3 regions of the Roseovarius sp. YIN77 genome follow, and region 2 is predicted to be linked to each of the others. Evidence: riboswitches for the same ligand, from Rfam matches in the RefSeq annotation. Region 2 holds a riboswitch; each other region holds the start of a gene.

Region 1 (5,276 bases), on a different contig from region 2:
TTGTGCTGTCCAATGCATTACGACTGCGGAATGTCAGGGGTAAGGAGGCAAGATGAATATCGGAGATGTGGCCGCAAAGGCCAAGCTGCCTGCAAAAACGATCCGTTATTACGAGGATATCGGGCTGATCAATCCGGCCCGTGACCAGAACGGGTATCGCAGTTTTTCCCCGGGTGATCTGCACAAGCTTGCCTTTTTGGGACGGGCACGGTCGCTTGGATTTTCGATTGAGGATTGTCGCACTTTGATGGCGCTGTATGAGGATCAGTCCCGGGCAAGTTCAGATGTAAAAAGATTAGCACAAAGCCATCTGGAACAGATCGACATGAAGTTGCTGGAACTGTCCCAAATGCGGGACACCTTGGCGCATTTGGTCGATTGTTGTGCCGGAGATGACCGACCGGATTGCCCGATCCTGAAAGATTTGGCCGTCGAGGTTTAAGGCAAAGAATAAGGCAGGAGAAGCCTCCTGCCTTGTACATGTTCGGGCAATTGTTTCCGGCTATTCACGAACCAGTTTTTCGTACCCTTCGGCAATATCGCGGGTGATGCTGCCGACTTCGAAATTGTAATCCCCGATCTTGCCGACGGGGGTAACCTCTGCCGCGGTGCCGGTCAGCCAGCATTGTTCAAACCCTTCCAGTTCGCCAGGCATGATGTGGCGTTCATGAACCTTGATCTGGCGATCTTTCAGCATGCCGATAACGGTCTGACGGGTCAGGCCGTTCAGGAAGCAATCGGCCAGCGGGGTGTGCACCTCGCCATCCTTGACAAAGAACATATTGGCGCCGGTCGCTTCGGCCACATAACCGCGATAGTCGAACATCATGGCGTCGGAACAGCCTTTGGCCTCTGCCGCGTGTTTGGACAGCGTGCAGATCATGTAAAGGCCTGCTGCTTTGGCATGGCTGGGAATGGTTTCCGGGCTGGGCCGCTTCCATTTGGAAATGTCGAGCTTTGCGCCCTTCATCTTGGCGTCACCGTAATAGGCGCCCCATTCCCAAGCGGCGATGGCCACGCGAACCGGATTGCGGGCAGAGGCGACACCCATATCTTCACCCGCGCCGCGCCAGGCAACCGCACGTACATAAGCATCGGTAAAGCCGTTGGCAGTCAGGATTTCCTGTTTGGCGGCCTCAAGCTCATCGACGGTGAAAGGGATCTGAAAATCAAGCTGACCGGCAGAGAAATGCAGGCGTTCCGAATGTTCGCGGCTTTTGAAGATCTTGCCATTATAGGCACGCTCTCCCTCAAACACCGAAGACGCATAATGCATTGCGTGGCTCAGGATGTGCACATTGGCATCACGCCAGTCGATCAGCTTGCCATCCATCCAGATTTTGCCATCGCGGTCGTCATAAGAGGCCATCTCTAAATCCCTTTGCAGTGCGCCCCAGCGGGGTGATTTTACGATTGTTGCGCAAATATGTCCGCATCGGACGTAAAATTGCGCGAAAACTGACAGTTGTTACGAATTGATTCTTGGAAAGTCAATAACACTGACATAAAATCGCGCCAGATGACAAAAAAAGTGAGAGGGGCGTTATGTCGGACGGGTCTTCCGGAGGTGAAGGGCTGCTGTATCTAACCGATGAGCAGTTACGCAAGGGGATCGAGGCGATGTTTTTCGCCTATCGTGGGTTCACGGCGGACCCTGACCGTATCCTGGAAAACCATTCCTACGGGCGCGCCCATCACAGGGCCTTGCATTTCATCAACCGACAGCCGGGGACCACGGTGAACAATCTGCTGTCCATTCTGGGCGTGACCAAGCAATCCTTAAACCGGGTGCTGCGGGCGCTGATCGAGGATGGCCTGGTCGAAAGCCGCGTGGGCACTCAGGACAAACGCGAACGTCATCTTCGCCTGACTGAAAAGGGAACCGAATTGGAACGAGAATTGTCAGAAGCGCAACGCAGCCGGATGCGCGCCGCCTATCGTGCCGCTGGCCCCGATGCAGTGCGTGGGTTCAGGCAGGTGTTAGAGGCGATGATGGACCCGGCCTTGCGCCGACACTTCAACACATTGCGGGAGGTGCGATCATGACGGCGGAATTTGACGCGCATCTGATGATTGTCGATGATGATGAACGCATCCGCACGTTGCTGAAACAGTTTCTCGTGCGTCATGGGTTCTGGGTGACGATTGCGCGCGATGCTGCCCATGCCCGGCGTATCCTGTCGGGGCTGGAATTCGATTTGATCGTCATGGATGTGATGATGCCAGGCGAAGATGGTGTGAGCCTGACGGAGGCCTTGCGCGCCGAGGGTGTAGGTACCCCGATTATGTTGCTGACAGCAAAAGGAGAAACCGAAGATCGGATCAGGGGCTTGCAGGCCGGCGCTGATGACTATCTGGCCAAGCCGTTTGAGCCCAAGGAATTGCTGCTGAGGATAAACGCCATTCTCAGGCGGGTGCCACAACCGGCGATCGCAGACCAGGGGCCGAAGATGCTGGTTCTGGGAATAGTGCGCTATGACGTGGAACGGGGTGAGCTGTGGCAAGGGGAGGAACAAATTCGTCTGACCGCAACAGAAGCGCAGTTGATGAAGATATTTTCGGCAAAACCCGGGGAGCCGTTCAGCCGTGGGCAACTGGTTGAGGAACTGGGCCGCAATAGCGGACGGGACGGTGGGCAGGCACAGGAACGGGCGGTGGATGTGCAAATCACCCGTCTGCGCCGCAAGTTGGAAACCGACCCAAAACAGCCGCGATACCTACAGACCGTACGGGGTGCCGGATATATGTTGGCGTCGGATTAATATAAGTCGGAAAATCTATCTACGCTGCCGCGAATCTACTTGACCGGAAACGCTCTGCGGAGGCACAAGGGGGGATGCACGGTTCCTTTGGCGCGATGCGTCAGGGTGAAATGGGAATGGGGTGAGGATATCCAAAGCCCCGGCCGCCCCCGCGACTGTAAGCGGAAAGCGTGCGCCACATGCCACTGGGGCAACCCGGGAAGGCGGCGCAGGCATCTGATCCGCGAGCCAGGAGACCGGCCGAGCATAAAACAGAAAACCCCACCCTGTCGGGTGTGACAGGGAATAGGAGAACGAAAATGGCAACTCTGGTTAAAACCACCGCCTCCGTCCGCAGCTCGGCCTTTGCTGTACTCAGCGCCGCTGTTTTGGGCCTCGGCATCATCACTCTGGCTGGCCACGTACAGGCGGCAACTTTGCATGACGCGGCACATGACATGCGTCACGCAACTGGCTTCCCCTGCCACTAAACCATGTTCCAGAAAATTTTGACCAGCGCGTTGTTCGCTGGGTTTGCAGCAGGGCTGATTGCCGCCGTGCTGCAACTGTCATTCGTGCAACCCGTATTGCTGCATTCAGAGCTGTACGAGGGCGGCGATCTTGTGCATTTCGGCGCCGCGACCGGGGCCAATGCGCATGATTTGTTAGCCGCGCAAGGCGTCAATATCATGCGGGATGGGCTGAGTGTTCTGTTCACGGCCCTGATTTATGTCGGCTATGGTTTGCTCTTGGTGGCCGGTATGTCTTTGGCCGCTGAACGCGGGGCGAAGATCGACGCCCGCACCGGGATGATCTGGGGTGTCGCCGGATGGATCGCGGTACAGCTTGCCCCTGCATTTGGCCTGCCACCGGAACTGCCGGGATCGGCCGCCGCTGATGTTGGTGAGCGTCAGGTTTGGTGGTTCGGCACGGTTACAGCGACGGCTGTCGCATTGTGGCTGATCGCCTTTGGTCGCGGCTGGGCGATGTGGGGTGTGGGTATCATTCTGCTTTTGGCGCCGCATGTGATCGGCGCGCCGCATCCAGATGAATTTGCAGGCCCCGTTCCGCCGGAACTGGCGGGCGAATTTGCCGCCCGCGCGCTTGGCGTTGGTCTTGCTGCCTGGGCGATGCTGGGTACCTTTGCGGGCCATTTCTGGTCACGTGAATCTGCTTAAGCAGCTGATTGGATAGTCGGGCCGCAATAGTGGCCCGACGTATCTGAAAGATATTATCATGCAGAAAACACTTGCGTTTATTGTAATCGCTCTCTTTTTCGGCACCGGTTTCGGGTTTCTGTTGGCTGTGTCCACCGGCGCAACGCTCGACGGCCATGATCATGGTTCGCACGATCATGGGGCAGAGGAAGCCGTTCGTGAGGGTCATGCGGCATCCCATAGTCACGATGCCATGATTGATTTTTCTGCGGATTTGCTCGCTCCAAGTTTGGATATGGTCCTGCATTCCGAACCCGGTGGCTGGAACCTTGAACTTAAGACGCAGAACTTCCGCTTTGCACCGGACAATGTGAACGGCCCTCACGTCGCGGGTGAGGGTCACGCTCATGTCTATGTGGATGGCGTAAAGATTGCGCGCATTTATGGACCTTGGTTCCATATCGGCGCTGTGCCAGAGGATGCCGAAACCCTGACCGTAACGTTAAACAGCAATAATCACAGCCAGCTTGCCGTCGGGGGCGTACCGCTGATCATTTCGTGCGCCTTGCCTGAGTGCCGGGAAACATTCGCCACCGCAGGTCAGTAAACCTGTTTCCGCGCCTCTGGGCAGTTTAAATCCGCCTTGATATGCGCGGCATCCCCGGTCATCGAGGCGATATGGGGCGGGCACCCGGTGGCGTGTTCTATCGCGATTGCGGCCTTTGGAAAGATATGGCGGACGGTTGCAGGAAATTCGAAACTGGTGCGTATGGCTTCGGCCTGAATTCCGCGGCGATAGACCAGAAATCGACTGCCTTCGACCTCCACCTCTTCACCCTCTGACCCGCGCAGGGCAGGGCTCGGACCATTGCAGGCCGTAACAAGAAGGATCGCAAAGATCAGAAACTGGGATCGCATGTCGGCTCTGTTTTAGTCGAGCTTCGGGCAACATGGTTAACAATTGGTTACACATGCTGGGTTGTGCATTGGTTCATCTCAACTGTGCGTGTGTTGGGGTTGCTTCGGCGGGACAATATGGTCAGGGTCCAATCAGTCGCCAAGGCAGGGAAAATAATGACCGTACCAACGTTGTTAACGATATCCGGGTCGCTTCGCACCGGTTCCGTCAATCGGAAACTGGTGGCAGAATCCGCCAGACTGTTCGGGGTGGAGCCGACCGTCGCCGATCTGAATTTGCAACTTTACAATGGAGATGTGGAGGACGCTCAGGGCATACCCAGCGCCGTTCAAACTTTGGCGGATCAGATTGCTGCTGCTGATGCCGTGGCGATTTCGACCCCGGAATACAATCAGGCCATGTCGGGCGTTCTGAAAAACGCTTTGGATTGGGTCAGTCGGACCAAGGGAAAGCCATGGC
Region 2 (5,276 bases):
TCCAGCGTCTGTTCAACATAGGTATCGACAGACAAGGGATGTTTCAGCGCATTCAGGTTTGCAAGCCGTAGGGTGGGCAATTTTCCTTCCGCCCCACCACCGCGATGCCAGCCCGCCGCGAAAGCGCCAAGGTCACTGTCGGAAAAGGACAGCACCACCAGATCCGCCGGGCTCTGGCCCAGATCGGTCGGGGTTTCCGTTTCCTCTAACCCATGGCTTTCGCGAAAGACGACATGCATGGCGCACTACCTTTGTGGTGGCTTACTCGGCGGGTTCCGATACGCCGATCAAAATGTCGCGGATCGCAGCGGTATTGATGTCGTCATGCTCAGCAATCACCACCAGACGGCCCTGACGCGCCTCATCCGGCTTCCACAACCTGTCATACTGATGGCGCACCCGTGCGCCCACGGCCTGCACCAATAGGCGCATCGGTTTACCAGACACGGCAGCATACCCTTTGACACGCAGAATGTTCAGCTCATTGGCCAGACGCTCGATCCGCGCTGCCAACTCCACTGGATCGGTTTGTTCGGGCAGATCAATCACTATACTTTCAAAATCGTCATGATCGTGATCATGGGGCGTGTCGTGATGGGATGGGCGGGCATCCAAATCTTCCTCAGCTGCGGAGCCCAGCCCCAGGATTACACGTGGGTCAATGGCACCCTCAGCAATCTCAATGATCGGCAGCTTGCGCGGGGCTTCAGCCTCGATCACGGCGCGGGCCTTGGCAATACCGTCAGCGCCTGCCAGATCAGTCTTGGTAAGCAGAACGATATCGGCACAGGAAATCTGATCCTCGAACACCTCAGACAGTGGGGTTTCATGATCCAGCGACTCGTCTGCAGCCCGCTGCGCCTCTACCGCGTCCACATTGGGCGCAAAGCGACCGGCGGCCACAGCCTCTGCATCAGCCAGTGCAATCACCCCGTCGACGGTGATGCGCGACCGGATATCCGGCCAGTCAAAGGCCTTCAGCAATGGTTTCGGTAATGCCAGACCAGAGGTCTCGATCAGGATGTGATCCGGGCGCGGCTCCAGCGCCATCAGGCTCTCAATCGTTGGGATGAAGTCATCGGCAACCGTGCAGCAGATGCAACCATTGGCCAGTTCCAGAATGTTTTCCGCCGGGCAGCTCTCATCAGCGCAGCCCTTCAGGATTTCGCCATCAACACCCACATCGCCAAATTCGTTGACCACCACGGCCAACCGCTTGCCTTCGGGATTTTCCAGCAGATGCCGGATCACAGTGGTTTTTCCGGCCCCCAAAAACCCAGTAATTACCGTCACGGGCAGTTTCGACAGATCAGACATATGCGGCCTCCGCGCCATTGATTTGGTCCCGAATCGTCGGGGTCTTGAACGGGGAGTATCGCGGCGGCTGCATCTAGCAGTCTGACCCGATCCCGGCACACCCCGTCCGGTTGCGTCATTTCCGTTGCTGGCAGGTTTCCCGGCTTGCGGATTCAGGGCCTTCTGGCCCAACGGTCCCCCCGCCTTCCCAGCATTTCGCCAGTGGCATCTGAGGGGCCTTCCCGGTCACGGTCGCGGGGGCGGCTGCGCTTTGGGCGATTTCCCTGTCGCATTCCCTTTTCTCCTGCCCTAAGACAGGAACCAACCCAGTCGCTTTGGTCTATCCGGGGGCGACTTGTCAAGCCTTGGAGAGTGATATGACCACAGATGCTGAACGCCACGCCGCCAAGATGGCCAAGATCAAGGCCGCCCGCGACCGTATGATGGAAACCAAAACCGAAGAAAAAGGCCTGATCATCGTCAATACCGGCAAGGGCAAGGGCAAATCATCCGCCGGTTTTGGCATGATTCTGCGCTCAATCGCGCATCAGATGCCCTGCGCTGTGGTGCAATTCATCAAGGGCGCGATGACCACCGGCGAACGCACCCTGATCGAGGAAAACTTTTCAGACATCTGCCAGTTCTACACAATGGGTGAGGGATTTACCTGGGAAACCCAGGACAAGGCCCGCGACATCGCCGCCGCCCAGGCCGCCTGGGCCAAAGCCAAAGACCTGATACTGGATCCCAATGTCCAGATGGTCCTGCTGGACGAGATTAACATCGCCCTGCGCTATGACTATATCGACATTGATGAGGTGGTCGATTTTCTGCTCCACGAAAAACCCCACATGACCCATGTCATCCTGACCGGCCGCAACGCCAAAGACGAACTCTTGGAAGCCGCCGACATGGCCACCGACATGACCCTGCTAAAACACCCGTTCCGCGATGGGGTAAAGGCGCAGAAGGGTGTGGAGTTTTAGCGACTCAGAATTTGCTGCGACCAATTGTAGTCAGCCGTTTCTATCATCGAAAGAAATAGAACCAATTACCTTGGTAGTTTCGATCAACCACCTCTTGGGAGGCTGCATTGAATGTGGCACAATCAGCTTCGGCCTTTGGCAATCCAGACGCAGCCATCAAATTTCTGTCAAAACTTTTGAGCAAATCTCTAAGCAACTCAGCGTCGATTTCATTTTGTACGGCGATCGTAAAGTGAAAGTTTGATGGGATTTCGCTAAACGATGCCAGCCAATGGACTTCAAGAACGTCAAATCCGCTATCTTCCGCCCACTGCCGAATTATACTTTGAGCTCGACCCACCTGTTTAAAGCGCATCGATCTCACAAGCTTCCTCCGTAGCCGTTGAAACACGCTGCCTTCAATTGCCATTGAGATGTCCCTCAATCACCGCCCAGGTCTCATCCAATATGCGACCCTTTTGCGCGACGATTTCTGTGGCACGCCCAGCCACTTGTTGATGCGCCTCAGCCGGTTGTAACACAGCCTCCGCCAACTCCTCAGCTGACTTGACCACCACCGCCGCGCCGGCCTCGTCCAATTCCGCATAAGTCTCGGAAAAATCCACCACCGATGGGCCATGCACCACCGCCGATCCCAGCGCCACGGCCTCAAACGGGTTTTTGCCGCGCAGGGGGGTGCCTTGGACCGTCAGAGAATGGGCAACAAAGGAAACCTGTGCCAATCGGTACCACAAACCCATCTCGCCAAGCGTATCCGCTATGTAGATCTGCGTCGTCGCATCGGGCCCTTCACCTGAACCGCGCCGCGCAACATGTTTGAACCGGGCCTTCGCTGCAACCTCGATCCCGTCTGCATCCACCAGATTGCGCGGGGCGAGGATTAGCAAAGCATTGGGATAGGCGGCCAGCACGTGCGTTTGGGCTGCCAGCACCTGATCTGTTTCACGCTGCTCTGTCGCCGCCGCAAGCCAGACCCGGCGATCCCCGATTGCAGCTTGCAAGTCCACCAATTCCTGCTCACCCACAGGCAGGGGGCGCGCAACACCTTTCAATGCACCGATCACCTGCATCCGATCCTCCGGCACACCGAAGAACCGGAAATGATCTCGGGTACCTTCGTCCTGCAACAGGCAATGGTCAAAGGCCTTCAACACATCCGCATACAGGCCCCGGCTGCGTTTGCGTTTTCCAAAGTTCTTATCCGACATTCGGCTGTTGATCAGCAGAACCGGCAACCCCCGCGCCTTGGCCTGAGTGATCATCACTGGCCAGAAATCAAGTTCGGCAAATACCGCAATCGAAGGCTGCCAATGATCCAGAAAACCACACACCGCGCGGAACGTATCCACCGGCGAAAATTGATGAATGCAACGATCAGGCAGGCCAACCCTTGCCAATGCCTCGGCAGAGGTTTTGGTGCCACTGGACAGAAGGATGTGAACATCAGTGCGTTCCGACAAAATCCGGTCAAACAGGGGCAGCAGTGCCAGACTTTCCCCAACGCTCAGCGCATGAAACCACAAAACCTCGCCATCAGGTCTGGAAACCGACGCCTGACCGAACCGTTCTGGCAGGCGATCCGCAATCTCCTTGCCGCGGCGAGCACGTCTTTGCAACGCCCAACGCCATATGGGCGTCGAGATTCGTGCAAAGGCCAGATAGGACGTCAGGGCAAGAGATCGGACCAATCAGGCCACCCCAAGGTTCAACAGCCGCAGCATGGTCATCAGACCGATAGGTTTGCCATCCTGAACCACAAAGGCCGCTGAAATGCGTTTGGTTTGCATGACGTTCAGGGCCCGTGCGGCCAAACGGTCGGGTTCCAGACAGGTCGGATCAGAGGTCATGATGTCACGTGCAAATGTTTCGTTCATCGCCACATGCATGGAATTTTCCAACTGACTGACTAGATAGCGCCGGATATCGCCATCGGTGATCACGCCGGCCAAGTCGCCATTGCCATCCAAGACCCCTACTATGCCGAAATTGCGCTCTGACTGTTTGGCGACCACATCAATCACTGGGGCATCCAATCCGACCAGCGGCAAAACATCTGCCGGATGCATGATCTCGGCCACCGACGTCAAAGATGCACCCAGTTTGCCCCCCGGATGAAACTGGTGAAAGGACGTTTCGCTAAACCCCTTGAGCTGCAGCAAAGTCACCGCAATCGCATCGCCCAACGCCAGCTGCATCAGGGTCGAGGTCGTCGGTGCCAGATTGTGTGGGCAGGCCTCGCGCACTTTGGGTAGGGCGAGGCAGACATCCGCATGTTTCGCCAGTGTGCTGTCAGCATTGCCACAAATCAGAACCATCGGTACCCGGAACCGGCGCGTATAGGCAGCCAGATTGCGCAATTCTTGCGTTTCGCCGGACCACGACAGCATTAATACGACATCATCTGACTGAACCATCCCCAGATCACCATGGCTGGCCTCTGCCGGGTGCACAAAATAGGCAGGCGTTCCGGTCGACGAAAACGTCGCCGCAAGCTTTGATCCAATATGGCCGCTTTTGCCCAGCCCGGTCACGATCAAACGTCCCTTCATGGTCAAAATCAGATCAATGGCCTTGGCAATGCCGTCCTGCAAACCCGGGGCATCCAGACCGGATTGGACCACATCCAACCCATCGCGAAAGGTTTCGAATGCGTTTTTAACAAGGCGTTGTGCGTCGGACATGAAGGCGGCCTTCGTAATCGGTTATATCCGTTGATTACGCGATTTACCGACAGGCGGCAATGATCTCAGGTGCGTGTGATGTTGCGGCGGCTCTCCTCACACAGGAACAGCTCATAATCCATACATTAGAAATCCTAATTCATCGCCCTCAAAACTATCGTTTGTCAAACGACCCTCTCGCGTTCACCATTGGTCAATTGCATTGCAGAGGTCAGATATGCACGACGGAACACCGCATCAAAACATCACACATTGGCAAGAACGCGTCGACATGGCGGCAGCTTTTCGCTGGACGGCGCGGCTGAACATGCAC
Region 3 (5,276 bases), on a different contig from region 2:
GCGCCGTCTTTCCATTGCGGGCACATCAACGCGCCTTAGGCATAGAAATATCGTGTAGTGAAACATTGTAGATGCCGATGCGGTCAACCCAAATATGACCCATCTGTTGCTGTTGATGGTTTCAAGATCGACAAAGAGCGCCATAACTGCTCTTGGTAGAATTGGAAACAAGCCGTGATAGACAAAAGCTTTCCCTGAAGGGTTATAGTGCCCTTCGTAAGAAACTATACGGATCGGGACGTCAAACCTCCCGTCAAGCAGTGACAATAAGTAGTAATCATATACTTTGTGCCCCAAAAAACGGGCCTCTATAGCAATGCAGAGCGGGTCAGAAAGAAAAAAGTAAAACAGCACACCCAAAAAAGCGATCACAAGAGATAGGCGAATTTCACTTTTGCAACACCGAACGACCATTGATGCGCTGTGGTCAATCAATACTTATACTTTCTTTAAAGGGGAAACTTAGAGTATCACACTAAAACTGATATTGGCTTGAGGTGGGGCGTTTCCTAGGAAATCTAATAAATCATCTATAAGTAGATTCAATTAGTTGTTTGATTTTTACTAGGCAAGAACAAGTTCGTATTATCTGTGCATTTATTGCAACCCTGAAGTAGGGATGTGTTCAGAGAGCAGAGAGAAAAGTTAATAATAATCATACAAATAAAAGAAGTTGAGGCATCTGTGCTTAGAGGAAGTAGCTCGAATATTAAATTCTCACAATGTATTAATACCTCCAAAGGCCATAACCTGGGGGTGAGACAGTGCAGATCCATGCCGGTGCCTAGATCGCGACACACTTGTTAAACTTCTACCCAGATCCGAGGCCTTTGCATTGGATGAAAAACTTTAGTGAACCCGCCGTTTTCGTCGGGCTGGATGGGTCATTTTCGGCCCTTTTGCCACATTCTTAAGTAAAACTATAAACTCTTTAGCGGCGGCGGAACTTGCGGAGGGTTGATTGGGTTTGCTTAGAAATACTTCGGCCGCATCGCGGGCTTGGATAGGATCAGGAAGCCCCAGAATCCATATCATCATCGCTGTCCGCGCCTGTTTTTGGGCTTCGTCTGTTTTGGATTCATGCAGGCCTTGCATGATTTGAGAAAGTGTCATCATTGCCTCCGTCCTTGCCGCTTCCCCGCGGCGATTTCATTTGTGGACAGAGGTCAGAAGGGGCCGAGACCGCCGCCTGAACCGCCGCCCGCGGTTGACGTTACCAAGGCTGGTTTCCGGACTTGGAAGGGGCTTTTGGCCGATGCAGGACACCTTCCCAAGCATATGCTCAGTGGTGTTTGTCCTGTCCCATCCTTACCGTTGCGGGGGCAGTGCCGGTCTTTCACCGGCTTCCCAATTCTCCGCCAGATTGGCGGCACCTTGATAAGGACAGGCTAGCGGAAGATCGCGAAAGCAAAAGGTTCAAATGCGACAAATCAGGGTGCTGTAACGCGTCGGTATTACGTCGGTATTGCGACGGTGCGAAATCTGATGCTAGCGGATCATTAGAATCGGCACATGGCAGGCGCGGATGGTTTCTGTCGTCGTCGATCCGATAAACAGATTGCGAATCCTCGAATGGCTGAAAGCCCCCATGACCAACAGATCGATCTGTAGATCAGAAACGGTTTGCGCGATTGCGCTATCCGCACGACCGGGGGCGACGCGTGTGGACACCTCAAACCCTGCCTCGGTCAATTGCTGGGCGGCTTCTTTCAGCGCCAGCTGGACGCCGGTCGTGTCATTGCCAACGGTCAATAGGGTGATCCGTTCCGGGGCGACATGCGATGTGTTGGCGATAAAGTCGACGGCGTTGCGCGATGTTTGCCCGCCATCAAACGCGATGAGGGCATGGGAAATCGGATTGAAAACCCGTGGGGCGATCAGCACCGGAACCGTGCTGGACCGGATCACCTGTTCCAGATGAGAGCCTAGCCGCACAGACTCCACATCGGCGGATTCTCCGCGTTTGCCGATGATGACCAGATCGCATCCCTGTTCAGCTTGGGTGACCTCTTCGACCAAAACACCGTGACGCAGGCGCGAAGATATGTTTTGAACGCCTGCCTTGGTCAAACGTTCTTCGGCGTCTTCCAGAATGGCACGACCATGGGCCTTGGCCAGCGTGGCCCGATCTGCATCCAGGCGGGCCAAATCTTCTAACAGCTTACTGCGGGCGCCCAGCCCGATATTGCCTGACAGGTCGCTTTCTGCAGTTTGCTCTCTTTGCAGAATATGCAGAAGGTCGACTTCTGCCTGATCCTGCGCGGCAACCAGCGCCGTGTAATCACAGACGCTGGGTGCGTAATGAGAGCCGTCAAGAAGCACTAGAATACGAGGCATTGATCAGGTTCCGAAATGGTTACGGTTATTCAGGCAGGGCCGCGGTGACGATGACCTCGACCTTTAGAATTTCACGGGCCAGTTTGGCCTCGCCACAGGCGCGGGCAGGGGCGTGACCGGTGGGCACCCAAGCATTCCAAATCTCGTTGAACTCGGCAAAATAGGACATGTCCGACAGCCAGACGATGGCCTGCAGCATATGTTCGCGATCTGTGCCGGCCTCCTTCAAGGCTGTATCCACGCGGCCCAGACAATCATGGGCCTGCTCTGACAGGCTTTCGCCGCTACCGACCTGGCCGCTAAGATAAACCACACCGTTATGTTTGACGATTTTGCTGCTGCGTTCGCCTGTGTGCATGCGTTCAATCATTTTCATTCTCCTTAATGTCCCAAAATGCGTTCCAGCGCGCCGGGTGTGTCACGTTCGGACAATCGACCCATCAGGGTTTCGCTGGCCACGTTCATGCCGATGATATCAACCTCTGCCCCTTCGCGGCGGAATTTTAGCACCACTACATCCAAGGCGGACACGCCCGAGATATCCCAGATATGGGCGCGGCTGACATCGATGGTAACGCGTTCCAATACCTCGTTGAAATCAAACGCATCAGCAAGGTCGGGGGCGGTGGCAAAGAAAAGCTGCCCTTCGACCACATAGCTGCGGTGATTGTGGTCATCAGACAGGGTGGATTGCACCCGGAAGACAGCGGCGATTTTCCAGGCAAAGAAGATACCAGAGAGCAACACGCCGACAATCACACCATAGGCCAGGTTGTGGGTGTAAACCGTTGTCAGAACGGTACCGATCATCACCACTGATGACGACGTTGGGTGCTGACGGATTGCCGTCAACGAGGACCAACTGAACGTGCCGATGGATACCATGATCATGATGGCGACCAGTGCGGGCATCGGGATCTGTTTGACCCAATCGCCCAGCACCACAATCAGGAACAACAAAAAGACACCAGCAGCAAAGCATGACAGGCGTCTGCGGCCACCGGATTTCACGTTGATCATCGACTGACCAATCATCGCGCAACCGGCCATGCCACCGATGAAACCGGTGGCGGTGTTGGCCAGGCCCTGGCCAATACATTCGCGATTCTTGTCGGATTTGGTATCGGTCAGGTCATCGACTAGCCTGGCGGTCATCAGGCTTTCCAACAGGCCCACCACCGCAATGGCCGCAGACACCGGCAAAATGATCATCAGGGTTTCAAAGGTCAGCGGAATATCCGGGATCAGGAAAATCGGAAGTGTATCTGGCAATTCGCCCATATCGCCCACGGTGCGCACATCCAGCCCCAGGGCAATGGCCAATGTGGTCAGCACAACGATTGTCACAAGCGGGGACGGGATCGAACGTGTGATCAGCGGAAACAGATAGATAATCGCCAAGCCACCTGCCACCATCAGATAGGTCAGGATGCCGACACCTTCGTGTCGCCAGTCCAGCTCTGGCAATTGCGCCAGAAAGATCAGAATCGCCAGGGCGTTTACAAACCCGGTCATCACTGATTTCGAGACAAAGCGCATCAGGCTGCCCAGGTGCAGAAATCCACACAGGACTTGCAACAAACCTGCCAAAACCGTTGCCGCCAGCAGATATTGCAGCCCGTGGTCACGCACCAGCGTGACCATCAGCACGGCCGTCGCCGCGGTGGCGGCTGAAATCATGCCAGGCCGTCCGCCCGCGATGGCGGTGATCACGGCAATGGAAAACGAAGCATAGAGGCCGATTTTTGGATCGACGCCTGCGATAATCGAAAAGGCGATCGCCTCTGGGATCAGGGCCAGCGCCACGACCAGACCCGCCAAAAGGTCTGCACGAATATTTCCGAACCAGTCCTGTTTCAGGCTGGCGATGGTATCGGTCTGCAAGGGTATGCTCCGGTTCAATATGTTCGCGTGTTGCGCCCAAATAACGGTGGGGGCGTCAAATGACCAGAGCAGATTGCCGCGCGTGCGAAATCTGGAGTTGTCAGCGTGGATGATCCGGGCGATGGTCCGGGCATGACACATCTACTTTCATTCGGACATGGATATTCGGCCCGGGCTTTGACGTTGCTCCTGCTCTCAGAGGGGTGGCAGGTCACCGGGACCACGCGATCTGCCGATAAGGCCGCGCAGTTGGAACAACAGGGCGTGCAGTCAAGGATTTGGCCCGGTGACGATCTGCGTGATGTGATTGCACAGGCGACGCATATTCTGATCTCTGCCGCGCCTGGGACAGATGGTGATCCCGTGCTGGCTGAATGGCGCAACGCGTTGGCGGCGCGGGCGCCTGATCTGCAATGGGTGGGGTATCTGTCGACGACCGGGGTCTATGGCGATCATCAGGGTGGATGGGTGGATGAAAACTCTGCCCTGACGCCATCCACACGGCGAGGGAAAATGCGGGTCGAGGCTGAGGCGGCCTGGCGGGCACTGGCTGATGATTGCGGCTTGCCCCTGCATATCTTTCGACTGGCCGGGATTTATGGGCCGGGTCGGGGGCCGTTTGCCAAAGTGCGCAACGGCACGGCCCGGCGGATCATCAAGCAAAATCAAGTGTTTTCGCGCACCCATGTGGATGACATCGCGCGGGTTTTGCATGCCTCGATCCACCAGCCCAATCCGGGCGCGATTTACAATGTCTGCGATGACGACCCCGCCCCGCCGCAGGACGTGATTGCCTGTGCGGCGGAACTTCTGGGCCTGCCTTTGCCGCCTGAGGAGCCGTTTGAGACAGCAGAGATGTCACCTATGGCGCGGAGCTTTTATGCGGATTCCAAGCGGGTGCGAAATGACAGGATCAAACGAGAGTTGGGGGTCGTATTGAAGTACCCAACTTACAAAGAATGTCTGGCGGCGATGTTGGCAGAGGAAGAAAACAGTTAGCCAAAGTCAGGGGCGCTGCCCCCCTTGGCCCTTGGCCAATTCACCCCGAGGTATTT

Evidence for each region. A riboswitch is a leader RNA that binds a small molecule or an ion and turns the genes downstream of it on or off. The one in region 2 is predicted to bind cobalamin.
Region 1: another riboswitch for cobalamin. It lies ahead of AC2D8P_RS14530 (CbtB domain-containing protein); the one in region 2 lies ahead of cobW (cobalamin biosynthesis protein CobW).
Region 3: another riboswitch for cobalamin. It lies ahead of AC2D8P_RS08870 (hypothetical protein); the one in region 2 lies ahead of cobW (cobalamin biosynthesis protein CobW).

What each region holds. Positions count from the first base shown of each region.
Region 1 covers NZ_JBXVVI010000021.1:16,797-22,072, forward strand. Annotated here, with positions in the region: gene AC2D8P_RS14505 (heavy metal translocating P-type ATPase) at 1-56, shown strand, start outside; gene cueR (Cu(I)-responsive transcriptional regulator) at 53-442, shown strand; gene AC2D8P_RS14515 (branched-chain amino acid aminotransferase) at 503-1,369, opposite strand; gene AC2D8P_RS14520 (MarR family winged helix-turn-helix transcriptional regulator) at 1,546-2,046, shown strand; gene AC2D8P_RS14525 (response regulator) at 2,043-2,762, shown strand; cobalamin riboswitch at 2,825-3,021, shown strand; gene AC2D8P_RS14530 (CbtB domain-containing protein) at 3,062-3,232, shown strand; gene AC2D8P_RS14535 (CbtA family protein) at 3,236-3,919, shown strand; gene AC2D8P_RS14540 (hypothetical protein) at 3,978-4,505, shown strand; gene AC2D8P_RS14545 (hypothetical protein) at 4,499-4,816, opposite strand; gene AC2D8P_RS14550 (NADPH-dependent FMN reductase) at 4,973-5,276, shown strand, end outside.
Region 2 covers NZ_JBXVVI010000005.1:76,318-81,593, reverse strand. Annotated here, with positions in the region: gene cobN (cobaltochelatase subunit CobN) at 1-239, opposite strand, end outside; gene cobW (cobalamin biosynthesis protein CobW) at 262-1,317, opposite strand; cobalamin riboswitch at 1,430-1,637, opposite strand; gene cobO (cob(I)yrinic acid a,c-diamide adenosyltransferase) at 1,674-2,282, shown strand; gene AC2D8P_RS07275 (hypothetical protein) at 2,326-2,691, opposite strand; gene AC2D8P_RS07270 (3-deoxy-D-manno-octulosonic acid transferase) at 2,681-3,970, opposite strand; gene AC2D8P_RS07265 (KpsF/GutQ family sugar-phosphate isomerase) at 3,971-4,963, opposite strand; gene AC2D8P_RS07260 (class II aldolase and adducin N-terminal domain-containing protein) at 5,181-5,276, shown strand, end outside.
Region 3 covers NZ_JBXVVI010000008.1:447-5,722, forward strand. Annotated here, with positions in the region: gene AC2D8P_RS08865 (hypothetical protein) at 1-435, opposite strand, end outside; gene AC2D8P_RS08870 (hypothetical protein) at 850-1,116, opposite strand; cobalamin riboswitch at 1,204-1,392, opposite strand; gene AC2D8P_RS08875 (universal stress protein) at 1,489-2,337, opposite strand; gene AC2D8P_RS08880 (RidA family protein) at 2,363-2,707, opposite strand; gene AC2D8P_RS08885 (SulP family inorganic anion transporter) at 2,719-4,206, opposite strand; gene AC2D8P_RS08890 (SDR family oxidoreductase) at 4,354-5,220, shown strand.